DNA from 4 places in the Serratia fonticola genome. Region 4 is predicted to be linked to each of the others. Evidence: predicted binding sites of a transcription regulator. Region 4 holds the regulator's gene; each other region holds the start of a gene.
The links. The regulator CRP, encoded in region 4, controls carbon source genes, mostly activating them, when cyclic AMP is high. The targets are predictions, from matches to a motif close to ATGTGANNNNNNTCACAT.

Region 1: the regulator CRP is predicted to act here: its motif matches at 1,764-1,781, upstream of WN53_RS24665 (sugar transporter).
Region 2: the regulator CRP is predicted to act here: its motif matches at 1,417-1,434, upstream of serA (phosphoglycerate dehydrogenase).
Region 3: the regulator CRP is predicted to act here: its motif matches at 1,358-1,375, upstream of rbsD (D-ribose pyranase).

What each region holds. Positions count from the first base shown of each region.
Region 1 is NZ_CP011254.1:5,541,427-5,544,523, reverse strand. Features, by position in the region: gene fucO (lactaldehyde reductase) at 1-856, shown strand, start outside; gene WN53_RS24670 (GntR family transcriptional regulator) at 909-1,520, opposite strand; gene WN53_RS24665 (sugar transporter) at 1,842-3,029, shown strand.
Region 2 is NZ_CP011254.1:568,375-571,471, forward strand. Features, by position in the region: gene serA (phosphoglycerate dehydrogenase) at 1-1,140, opposite strand, end outside; gene ltrA (group II intron reverse transcriptase/maturase) at 1,584-2,936, opposite strand.
Region 3 is NZ_CP011254.1:1,737,618-1,740,714, forward strand. Features, by position in the region: gene rbsA (ribose ABC transporter ATP-binding protein RbsA) at 1-848, opposite strand, end outside; gene rbsD (D-ribose pyranase) at 856-1,275, opposite strand; gene kup (low affinity potassium transporter Kup) at 1,442-3,097, opposite strand, start outside.
Region 4 is NZ_CP011254.1:1,356,090-1,359,186, reverse strand. Features, by position in the region: gene WN53_RS06055 (YccS/YhfK family putative transporter) at 1-1,944, opposite strand, end outside; gene crp (cAMP-activated global transcriptional regulator CRP) at 2,001-2,633, opposite strand; gene WN53_RS06045 (OsmC family protein) at 3,015-3,097, shown strand, end outside.

The DNA of each region.
Region 1 (3,097 bases), 1.8 Mb from region 4:
ACAGGATACCTGCAAGGCGGTTGGTATCATCATCAACAACCCAGAGTTTGCTGATGTGCGTAGCCTGGAAGGGGGCGCAGCAACCAAAAACGCCGCCGTGCCGATGATCGCCATCCCAACCACCGCAGGCACCGCGGCAGAAGTGACAATCAACTACGTCATTACCGATGTGCAAAACCGCCGTAAGTTTGTCTGTTATGACCCGCACGATATTCCAATTGTGGCGATTATCGATGCTGAGATGATGGCCAGCATGCCTGCGAGCCTGAAGGCGGCGACCGGCGTGGATGCGCTCACGCATGCTATTGAAGGCTACATCACTAAAGGTGCATGGGAACTTACCGACATGCTGCACCTGAAGGCTATCGAAATTATTGGCCGTTCGCTGCGTGCTTCTGTGCAGGGCAATGCCGAAGGAGCCGAGGGCATGGCGCTGGGGCAATATATTGCCGGGATGGGATTCTCCAACGTCGGGCTGGGCTTGGTACACGGTATGGCACATCCGTTGGGGGCGTTCTACGGCACGCCGCACGGGGTCGCCAATGCGGTGCTGCTGCCACATCTGATGGCATACAACGCCGAGTTCACCGGTGAGAAGTACCGCGATATTGCCGTTGCGTTAGGTAACAAGCAGGCGGCAACCTTGCCTATTGCTCAGGCCCGGCAGGCTGCGATTGATGCTGTCGCTCAACTGAATCAGGACGTCAACATCCCGGCCAGGCTGCGTGACGTTGGGATGAAAGAAGATGATATCGATGCGTTGGCGGCTGCCGCCTTGGCTGATGTCTGCACCGGTGGCAACCCACGTGACACCAACCTCGAAGAGATCAAGGCGCTGTATCGCCAGATTTACTAAGCGAGCACCTGTGAGCCGTGGCCGGTGGTAACACTGGTCACGGAATTATCGGCTATTTAAAGCTGGAGAACAGGCGGTTATATGAGTTGCCGACGTGCAGGGCGATCGCTTCCCGGGTTTGCTCGATATTGCGGGCAATGATGGCATCGCAAATTTTCAGATGCTCGGCGGAAGAGTCGATGATTGAGTCATTCTTCATCTTGTCGGAGCGCAGCATGCGTAGCCGATCATAAATAAAAGACAGCGTTTTGGTCACAATGGCGTTATGGCAATCCGACAACAGTTGCTCATGCAGTTCATTATCGGCCTCCACCAGCAGCGTTTGGTTTTTATCGCTAAACCCGGCTTCGATTTTATCCCTGATCGCCGCGTAGAGCTGCGGGTTCTGATTATCCCATGACAGGTTCAACACCATGATCTCAATGTCTTTGCGGATCTGGAAAATATCGCGGATCTCACTGAGCGTGATGGGTTTGATCATTTTGGTTTTGTTTTTAGACGGTTCGATCCAGCCTTCGGTCATTAAACGAAAGATAGCCTCCCTCAGCGGCGTGCGGCTGACGCTCAGTTCCTGACATAATTCATTTTCAGATACGGCCCCCACCAATTCATTGGCGATGATCTTGGCCTTAAGCTGATGATAAGTCTTTTCACTGATGTTCATAGGTTGGGTTCAACGATGGCAACTATCGTAATTAATTCCCTACAAAGTATCCGCTTGGCTCCATGAAATCAATGGGTAACAGCGGGGCTGAACATTGACATCGACTCCACGCAGTTTCTTCGCCCTGTGCGTGGTTGAGGGGTTGACTTCTGTACCTGACATCGGCTCCGTACAACTCCCTCTCCCTGTGGGAGAGGGTTGGGGTGAGGGGTTACTACTGTTGAAAAAAACAGCACCACAAAAACGTGATCTAGGTCGCATTCTGGTTACGGGTTAGTTAAAATGGCGCCACTGCCAGCCCCTATTCCGGAACACCTTACAATGGATGAAATCAGCACTTCCCGCTCGACCGCCTGGATGCGCGTGGTCGTCTTGGCCATTTCGGCATTTATCTTTAATACCACCGAATTTATCCCAGTCGGGTTATTGAGTGATATTGCCCAAAGCTTTGGGATGCAAACCGAGCAGGTGGGGCTGATCATCACGATTTATGCCTGGATCGTTGCCACGATGTCGCTGGTCTGTATGTTGCTGACCAGCAAGATTGAGCGGCGCAAGCTGCTGATCGGGGTATTTATCCTGTTTATTGCCAGCCATGTGCTCACCGCGGTGGCCTGGAACTTTACCACCTTGGTGATCTCGCGTGCCGGTGTGGCGCTGGCGCACTCGGTGTTCTGGTCGATCACCGCGTCATTGGCCATTCGTGTCGCGCCAGCAGGCAAGAAGGCGCAAGCGCTTAGCATGCTGGCGGGGGGAACCGCGCTGGCGATGGTGCTGGGCTTACCGTTAGGGCGAGTGGTGGGGCAGCTACTCGGTTGGCGTATGACGTTTATTGGCATTGCCGTGTGCGCCACCTTGGCGCTGGTGATGCTGTGGCGCTTGCTGCCGGTGCTGAAAAGCGAGCATTCCGGTTCCCTGGCCAGCGTTCCCCTGCTGTTCAAACGCCCGGAGCTGGTCAGCCTGTATATGTTGACCATCATTGTGGTGACGGCGCACTTTACTGCCTACAGCTACATCGAGCCCTTTATCCAGACCGTGGCCGGGTTATCCGCTAACTTTACCACCTTGATGCTGTTACTGTTTGGTGCTGCGGGCATTGTCGGCAGCCTGCTATTCAGCCGCTACAGCGAACGTTTCCCGTCGGGTTTCTTTATGGGGGCAATTGGTCTGCTGGCCCTCAGCCTGTTATTGCTGTTGCCTGCCTCCGGTAATGAAACGACCTTGACGTTGCTGTGTGTGATCTGGGGCATGGCCATCATGGCGATTGGCCTTTCTATGCAGGCGAAGGTGCTCAGTCTGGCACCGGATGCGACCGATGTCTCGATGGCGATATTCTCCGGTTTGTATAACTTTGGGATCGGCGGCGGGGCGTTGCTGGGCAACCAGGTCAGCCTGCATCTGGGAATGCCAAACATTGGCTTCGTCGGCGCGCCGTTGGCACTGATCGCCCTCGGCTGGTGTGTATTGAGTTTCTACCGCAGCGAACGCTTGCAGCACCATCGGGCTTAATCCACGTTCCCTTGATTGCCGCGCCCGGTAATCAAGGGTCTCCTAAGACCTATCCTCTCTTTAGCTCC
Region 2 (3,097 bases), 790 kb from region 4:
GTAGCCGATTTCCGAGCTGGTCTGCAGATACTGGGCCGCGATGTTCACCCCTTCTTCGGCGAAGATCTGGTTAATCTGCGTCAGGATACCTGGGCGGTTTTCATGAATATGCAGCAAACGGCTGGCGTTCGGGCCATGAGCTGGCAGCGACACCTCTGGGAAGTTGACCGCAGACAGCGTTGAGCCGTTATCGGAATACTTCGCCAGCTTGCCAGCCACCTCATCACCGATGTTCTCCTGCGCTTCCTGGGTTGAACCGCCGATATGCGGCGTCAACAGCACGTTATCGAACTCGCACAGTGGAGAATTGAACGGATCGCTGTTGGTTGCCGGCTCTTCCGGGAACACGTCGATTGCCGCACCGGCCAGATGGTCGCTCGCCAAGGCGTTACACAGTGCCGGGATATCCACCACGGTGCCGCGTGAGGCGTTGATCAGGATCGCACCTGGCTTCATCAGCGCCAGCTCTTCGGTGCCGATCATGTTCTTGGTCGACAGCGTTTCCGGCACGTGCAGCGTGACCACGTCGCTCATATTGAGCAGATCGGACAGATGGCGCACCTGTTGGGCATTACCCAGCGGCAGCTTGTTCTCGATGTCGTAGAAGAACACCTTCATCCCCAGGCCTTCCGCCAGGATGCCGAGCTGAGTCCCGATATGGCCGTAGCCGATGATCCCCAGTTTCTTGCCCCGTGCTTCATACGAGCCTACGGCCAGTTTCTGCCACTGGCCACGGTGTGCCTTGGCGTTGGCCGTTGGGATCCCACGCAGCATCAACAGCAGCTCACCCAGCACCATTTCGGCCACGGATCGAGTATTGGAGAAAGGCGCGTTAAACACCGGAATGCCGCGTTTGGTCGCCGCTTTCAAATCAACCTGGTTGGTGCCGATACAGAAACAGCCCACCGCGACCAGCTTCTCTGCGGCCGCGAAGACTTCCTCGGACAGATGCGTGCGCGATCGGATACCTACGAAGTGTGCATCACGGATCGATGCTTTCAGCGCTTCGGTGTCTAACGCACCTTTGTGATATTCGATGTTGCTATATCCGGCAGCACGCAGGTTATCTACGGTGCTCTGATGAACCCCTTCTACCAACAGGAACTTAATCCTGTCTTTCTCCAATGATACTTTTGCCATTTACCCGACCCTATAATCAGACTTCAGAAGCGGCTGTTTTCCCCTTTATACCCGCCATCCTTTAAACCACACGACGGGGATAGCTTTCAAATTGCCACCACACTGGCAGCAACCCAAAATCAACAGCACGTCCCTCCAACATAACAAAAATAACGCGCCCGGCAATACAAACGATTGCCTACCCGTTAGCACAAGGCTCAGCGATGTCGGTGCTTTCTGGTGGAAAATGCCATTGGGAAAGATTTAGGCAGAAGCTTAACGGAGGTTATTAACGGAATGTGACATATGTCACCAAATTCGTCGATTTTGAGAAAAGATATTTTAAGACAAGAATTATGACGGGCACGATCGGGATAGGGGCTGACCTCACGATCAGCCTCCTCCCACACCACCGTACATACGGGTCCGTATACGGCGGTTCGGTTATGTTTATCGCCGCCTGCTTACAGTTCTGGCAGGCCCAGTTTGATGAACAGCTGGTTGGGAAGGGCTATGCTCAGCGCCGGGCTATTACTTATCCGCCACTGTTTATGGCTGCTTCCCACCGTCCGCGCCGCCAGGTCTTTCCTTACATCCCGCCGCCGCAGCTCTTTATAACGCTTGCTGCCTGTTTTCCACTGTTTCCAGAGTACACTTCGCAGCCTGCGTCTTATCCATCCGTTCAGCTCTCGCATTATCGACGGCCACTCGTTCATCCCGTAGTAACTTTTCCATCCCATCAGATACCGCTTTAATGGCTGGATTAGCTGCTCAAGACTTCTCCCTGTGTTGCGCCCCGTCAGTTCCCTTACCCGCACTTTGAACCGTTTCACTGCGTCCGGCGACACCACGCACCTGACCTTTCTGCCCCTTCTGAAGCTGTAACCCAGGAACTTACGCGTTTCCGGCTGCGCTACCGCGCTCTTCTTCGCGTTCACCTTCAGTTTCAGTTTTCGGCTCAGCCAATGTGTCAGCCCCTCCATCACACGGCGGCCTGCCCGTTCGCTTTTCACGTAGATATTGCAGTCATCTGCGTAACGCACGAACTTCAGGCCACGTTTCTCCAGTTCCTTATCGAAGTCGTCCAGTAGCACATTCGATAACAACGGCGACAGTGGGCCGCCCTGCGGCGTCCCTTCTGTCACCGGCCTTACCAGACCGGCCTCCATCACACCTGCGTTCAGGAACCGGCGGATAAGTGACAGCGCCCGTTTATCCGTTACCCGTTTCGCTATCCGGCTCATCAGCACGTCGTGATTTACCCGATCAAAGAACTTCTCCAGATCGAGATCGACTACCCAGTGATACCCAGAACCGATATAGTCCTGAGCCTGTTTCACTGCCTGATGGGCCGAGCGTCCGGGCCGGAACCCATAGCTGTTATCGCTGAACGACGCATCCCACTGCCGTTGCAGTTCCTGCATCACCGCCTGCTGGATAAAGCGATCGACTACCGTCGGGATACCCAACAGGCGTTCGCCGCCCCCGGGTTTCGGGATGCTCACTCTTCTCACAGGGGATGGGCAGTAACTGCCGGACAGCAGTTGCGCTTTCAGTTCCGGCCAGTGGCGTTTCAGGTAGTCCGGCAGATCGCTTACGCTCATGCCGTCACTTCCCGCCGCACCTTTATTGGCTTTCACTCTTTTCAGGGCTTGCTTGAGATTGACGGGTTCACAGATGGCTTCCATCAGCCATTCTGCTGACGACGGACTTTCTCTGGTCGTCGGTGCCTGTACGGTTTCAGCCCCCTGAGAGCCGACGTTCGGGGCTTCACCCCGTCTTTCTGCTTCAGGGCCGCGATGCGTTTTCTGCTGCATGACCGTTCAGAACCTCCGCTGATACTTGTCACTCATTACCGTTCGGGCCTTCGGACAGTCCTGTCCTACTATGCCCTCTGCTGACTCCTGTCCGCCGATCAGCGCACCTTACGGTGCGCTCAGTTCTGAATGCAGAACGCCGGACAGGCCTCCCGGGGTAA
Region 3 (3,097 bases), 380 kb from region 4:
ACACCCAAAATCTCACCACGGTATAAAGTAAAGCTGACGTCATGCACGCCAGGGCCGGAAACGTGGCTCACCTGCAGGCGTTTTTCACCACGCGGCAGGTTCAGGCGTGGATACTGCTCTTCCAGCTTGCGGCCCACCATCATTTCGATCAGCGAATCTTCATTCAGTTCGGCAACCGGCCGCTCAGCAATAAATTGCCCGTCACGGAATACGGTCACATCGTCGCAGATTTCGAAGATCTCTTTCAGGCGGTGGGAGATATAAACAATGCCGCGGCCTTCGGCTTTCAGCTCGTTGATCACTTTAAACAGCGAGGCGGTTTCGGTATCGGTCAGGGCATCGGTCGGCTCATCCATGATGATCACTTTGGATTCAAAGCTCAGCACCTTGGCGATTTCCACCATTTGCTGATCGCCAATCGACAATTCCCCCACCAGCCGGTGGCTGCTGTAACGCAGGTTCAAACGCGCCAGCAGTTTGTCCGCTTCGGCATACATGCGTTTCCAGTCGATGCGGCCAAAGCGGTTAACGAACTCGCGGCCAAGAAAGATGTTCTCGGCAATGGTCAGCTGCGGGATCAGGTTCAGTTCCTGGTGGATGATGCCGATACCCGCTTCCTGCGAATCCTTCGGCCCGTTGAAGGCCACCTCTTTGCCGAGGAAATATTGGCTGCCCGCATCTTTGTTGTAGATACCGGTCAGCACTTTCATCATGGTGGACTTGCCGGCACCGTTTTCCCCCACCAGCGCCATCACCCTGCCGGGATAAACGCTCAGGGCGGCGCCAGAAAGCGCCTTCACGCCGGGAAAGGCCTTATCGATCCCTTTCAGTTGCAGTAAAGGTTGCATAGGCGCCTCAGAAAGTTACGCCGGAGCACAGGATCACGTTCGCGTAGGGCGAACATTCTCCGCTGCGGATCACGGCCCGGCTGTGTTCGGTTTGCGCTTTAAACGCACTGTGGCTGATATAGCTGATGCTGATGGTATTGCCCTGGTGTTGGCCAAGCTGCGTCAGTTGGGCCAGCAACGCTTCATGGAGCGACGGGTTATGCTTGACGATCTCTTCCGCCAAGATGGCGCTCTCTACCTGCATTTCCTGCGTCACAACACCGACAACCTGCAAGAACGTCGGCACCCCTTGGGTCAGCGCCAGATCGATACGCGGCGTCACGGCCGGGATCGGCAAGCCCGCATCGCAAATCGCGATTTGATCGGTGTGGCCGAGACGAGAGACCACCGCAGAAACATCAGAATTCAGTAGTACGCCTTTTTTCATGAGTAAACTCCAGCAGCGAAACGTTTCGCTATTGAGTCAGTGTAGAAAATCAGCAGGGGAAGACAACCCTGTAATAGCGGAAATGTGATCGTCATCGAAACGTTTCGCTCACGTTCGACAAAGCGTAGCTAAAAAAGAAGGGCCCAGCAAATGCTGAGCCCCTGATTTAGATTTCGACCTGGGTTCCCAGTTCGATGACCCGGTTAGGCGGGATCTCAAACTGGTCGGCAGCCCGCAGCGCATTGCGGCTCAGGGCGATAAACAGCTTGCCGCGCAGGAACAGATACCACGGCCGTTTGGTGAGGATCAGCGATTCATGGGACATAAAGAACGACGTCTCCATCATCCGGCATGGCAGCCCTTCCAACCCACAGCGGTGGAAGACTTCCTCAACGTTCGGCGTTTCACGCCAGCCATAGCTGGCCACTACCCGCCAGAAGGTCGGCGACAGTTGTTCAATCGTCACCCGCCGGACGTTATGCACATAAGGGGCATCTTCGGTACGCAAGGTCAGCAGCACCACTCGCTCATGCAACACTTTGTTGTGCTTGAGGTTATGCAGCAGGGCAAACGGGATCACGTTAATGGCGCGGGACATAAACACTGCAGTGCCTGGCACGCGAACCGGCGGTGATTTTTCCAGTGAGGCAATCAGCGCTTCAAGGGAGTTGCCGTGCTCATGCATCCGGCGCAGCAGGCGGAAGCGTTCGCTCTTCCAGGTGATCATGATCAGGAACATCACCAGGGCCAACGTCAGCGGCAACCAACCACCAGAGAACAGCTTCAGGGCGTTAGCCGAGAACATCGGCACATCGATAATCAGCAGGATCGCCAGAATGCCCCCCACCAGGAAGCGATTCCAATGCCAGTTCTTGATGGCAACGGAGGTGATCAGGATGCTGGTCAATACCATGGTGCCAGTCACCGCGATGCCATAGGCTGCGGCCAGGTTGCTGGAGTGTTCGAAGCCCACAATCACCAACACCACGGCGATATACAGGGTCCAGTTGATCACCGGGATATAGATCTGGCCGGACTCCATTTCCGAGGTATGAATGATACGCATCGGTGACAGATAGCCCAGACGAACGGCCTGGCGGGTCAACGAGAAGACGCCGGAAATGACCGCCTGCGAGGCGATCACCGTGGCCAGCGTGGCCAATATCAGCAGCGGGATCAGCGCCCAGTCGGGGGCCAACAGGAAGAACGGGTTCTTGATCGCCTCCGGATTTTTCAGCAGCAATGCCCCTTGGCCGAAGTAGTTAAGCACCAGCGAAGGCAGCACTACGGTGAACCAGGCCAGGCGGATCGGGAATTTGCCAAAGTGGCCCATATCGGCATACAGCGCTTCCACACCGGTAATCGACAGCACCACCGCACCGAGCGCGAAGAACGACACCTTCTTATATTCAACAAAGAAGTTGAGGGCCCATTTCGGGTTCAGCGCCTGCAATACTTCCGGGTTGGAGATAATGCTGCGCGCTCCCAGGACTGCCAACACGATAAACCACAGTAGCATCACCGGGGCAAACAGCTTGCCCACGCTGCCAGTGCCGTGTTTTTGGATTGCAAACAGTAAGGTCAGTACCAGAATGGAGAGCGGGACGATATAGGGATCCAGCGACGGGGCGGCAATCTCCAGCCCTTCGATCGCCGACATCACCGAGATCGCCGGGGTGATCACCACCTCGCCATAGAAGAAGCTGCCACCAATCAGGCCCAGGATCACCAGAAAAGACGTGGTCCGCGCCGAGGTATGGCGCCCTGCCAAAGACATCAACGTCAGTATCCCGCCTTCACCGGCGTTATCCGCACGCATAAC
Region 4 (3,097 bases):
CGGCATGTCCGGATGCAGGTCCGGCGGCTGCATGATGCTGTTGCTGGTACTCGGGCCGTCATATTCCAACCGCTGCTGGCAGCTCTGCAAGGCGATTTCACAGGTCTGCAGATACTCCTGAGCCAGCTTTGGCGTCAGCATATAGTGCTCGCGCGCCAGAATGGTCATCGCATTCAGGTGTTCAACAATAAACTGGTTATGGGTGATCCACAGCCGCATATCTGCCAGATAATTCGATTCAAACCCCGGTTCCTGCATCGCCTGATTGAGCGAGGTAAACAGGGCATTATGCGCCTGATTGACCTGCATACGCGTGTAGGCCAGTTCGCTGGGGTCCGGTTCCTGTTCTTCCAACAATAAGCGCAGTGCTGTCTGATCGTGCTCCAGAGCCTGATGGGCGTTTTTACGCAGCAGGCCACTCTGCCACTGCGGCCATAGCCAGATCGTGCCGCCAAACACCAGTACGCAGCCGATAAGGGTATCAATCAGGCGTGGAACCAGGAAATGGGTACCGTTCAGCGCCAAGAGCTGCAAAGTATAGACGGCGGTCACGGTGAAGCCCATCACCGCCAACCCGTAGTTTTTCCGCAAGATCAGATAGGCCGCCAGGGTGATCGCCAACATGATGCTCAGCGTCACGTTCTCCGGCATCTGTAGTTGTAACAGCCCGGCGGCAATTACCAACCCGGCCAACGTGCCGAGGGCACGGTGCTGGATCCTCACCCGCGTGGCGTTATAGCCGTTTTGGCTGACCAGCATGATGGTCAGCAAGATCCAATAGGGTTTTGGCAGGTTGAACAGCATGCCCAGGCTGCTGCCTGCCGCAAGAATGACCCCCAGCCTGGCGGCGTTGCGCAGGGCGTTGGATTTAAACGACAGATAGCTCACCACCGCAGGCCAAAACGGCAACCGTGACTGGTTGGCCATCAGATTGCGGCGGTACAGTGGGTGCTGGGTACGCAGCAGGCGCGCGATGCGGCTGAAGTGGTAATAGCAGAACTGGCCAACCGGGTTATCGGCGTGCTGTGAGGCTACTTTTTCCAGCGCCGCCAGCTCATTCTTCATACTGAAACGCGCAGAGTGCCGATGATAGAGAATATCGTCGGCCACCACCCGCAGGCGCGTGGCGATCACCTGGGCGTTGCGGCGGATAATCGCTTCGGCCTGGCTTTGCTCCACCAGTTTTTGCACTTCTTCCGGCAGATGCAGGCTGACGGTGATGTGCTCCTGCAAATCGAGCGCCACCTGAAACGTACGTTGCAGGCGCTTTTGCTCCAGGTTATTGGCATGGGGCAGGAAATTCAGCTGTTGGTATAGCAGACTGATCAGATCCATTACTTTCTGCTGGCGTTGCAACAGCGGCGGCAGGGCAGTTTCTGGATCGGTATGCTGCGTCAGTAATGAGTATTTGGCTTCAAAATAGTCGGCCAGCTGCATATACAACTGGCTTAGGGATTCGCGCATCGGCTGCTCTTTCCACAGCTTGAACCAGGCCCAGGTAAACAGCCCGTACCAGGCGGTGCCGACGATATACAGTAAAGGGGCGTGCCAGATTGGCACGGTACCTACCATGCTGAGGGAAAAGATGGCGGCAACCAGTGCGGCTGGCAGCAGGCGTGCATGCAGCGGGCTGATTTCTCCGCTGACGCCGAGCAACAGCGCCATTCCCAGCATCAGCAAGGGTAGTGGTAGATCCCACAGTAGGGCTTGTTGCAGCAGAAGGCTGCTGAGTGCGAACAGGGAGCCGCCTACAACCAGGCGTTTGAAAAAGCGTTTGTGTGGCGTATCCAGCCCGGCAATGTTGCAGCAGGCGGGCACCAACGAGAACAGCATGCCGAGTTGCAGGTTGCCAATCAACAAACCAAACGCCACCGGCAGGCACAACACCAGCGTTTGCCGCAGTGCGTAGTTGACTTCCGGGTGGTAGATCAGGCGGCGCCACATGGTTGGCTATTCAGTAGGTAAAGAAACGGCGCATTGCTGCACCGTTTCCCTGGGGATTAACGCGTACCGTACACGACAATGGTTTTGCCGTGCGCGGAGATCAGGTTTTGATCTTCGAGCATTTTCAAAATACGACCGACGGTTTCACGTGAGCAACCGACGATTTGGCCAATTTCCTGGCGGGTGATTTTGATCTGCATACCGTCTGGGTGAGTCATGGCATCAGGTTGTTTTGCCAGGTTCAGCAAGGTCTGTGCAATGCGGCCGGTAACGTCAAGGAAGGCGAGGTTACCCACTTTCTCTGAGGTGACTTGCAGGCGGTTAGCCATCTGTGCGGACAGGCGCATCAGGATATCCGGGTTAACCTGGATCAGTTGGCGGAATTTCTTGTAGGAAATTTCAGCCACTTCACAGGCAGTTTTGGCCCGTACCCAGGCGCTACGCTCCTGGCCTTCTTCAAATAATCCAAGCTCGCCGATGAAATCCCCCTGGTTAAGGTAGGACAGGATCATCTCTTTGCCTTCTTCATCTTTAATCAGCACCGCAACGGAGCCTTTGACGATGTAGTAAAGCGTTTCGGCCTTTTCACCTTGGTGAATCAGCGTACTCTTCGATGGATATTTGTGGATATGGCAATGAGACAGGAACCATTCGAGAGTCGGGTCTGTTTGCGGTTTGCCGAGAACCATTCGCTGTTATCCTCTGTTGTTATCGCTGCCTTGTATCACAGGGGTCAGAGTTCCCTGTAAAACGTGCTTATAGCCCGGTGTTTTAATTGTGGCTATCAACAGGTTTTGAGGCGTGTTATAGAAATACGCTTGTGCTCTAGCATATTAACTTGCAGGGAGAGCTGCAAGCTACATTCTGTTAACAAACCAATATAGGGGCCTTTCCTTGGACGTATCCCTGAAATCGGTGACCTGGAAAGAGTTATTGCGGCTCTGTTTGTAGCACAGAGTGAGGCGGGTGTCTTGTGTTGTCTCGCTTCAGCATGATTAGCATCAGGTTACGTTGCCAGAATGTATGCGAAAGCGTACCCTGTTTTTAAGAAATTAACCGGAGTGTGTAACATGCAGGCAAGAGTTAAGTGGGTAGAAGGACTGACATTCCTGGGTGAGTCTGCGTCCGGCCACCAGGTTTTGATGGATGGCAA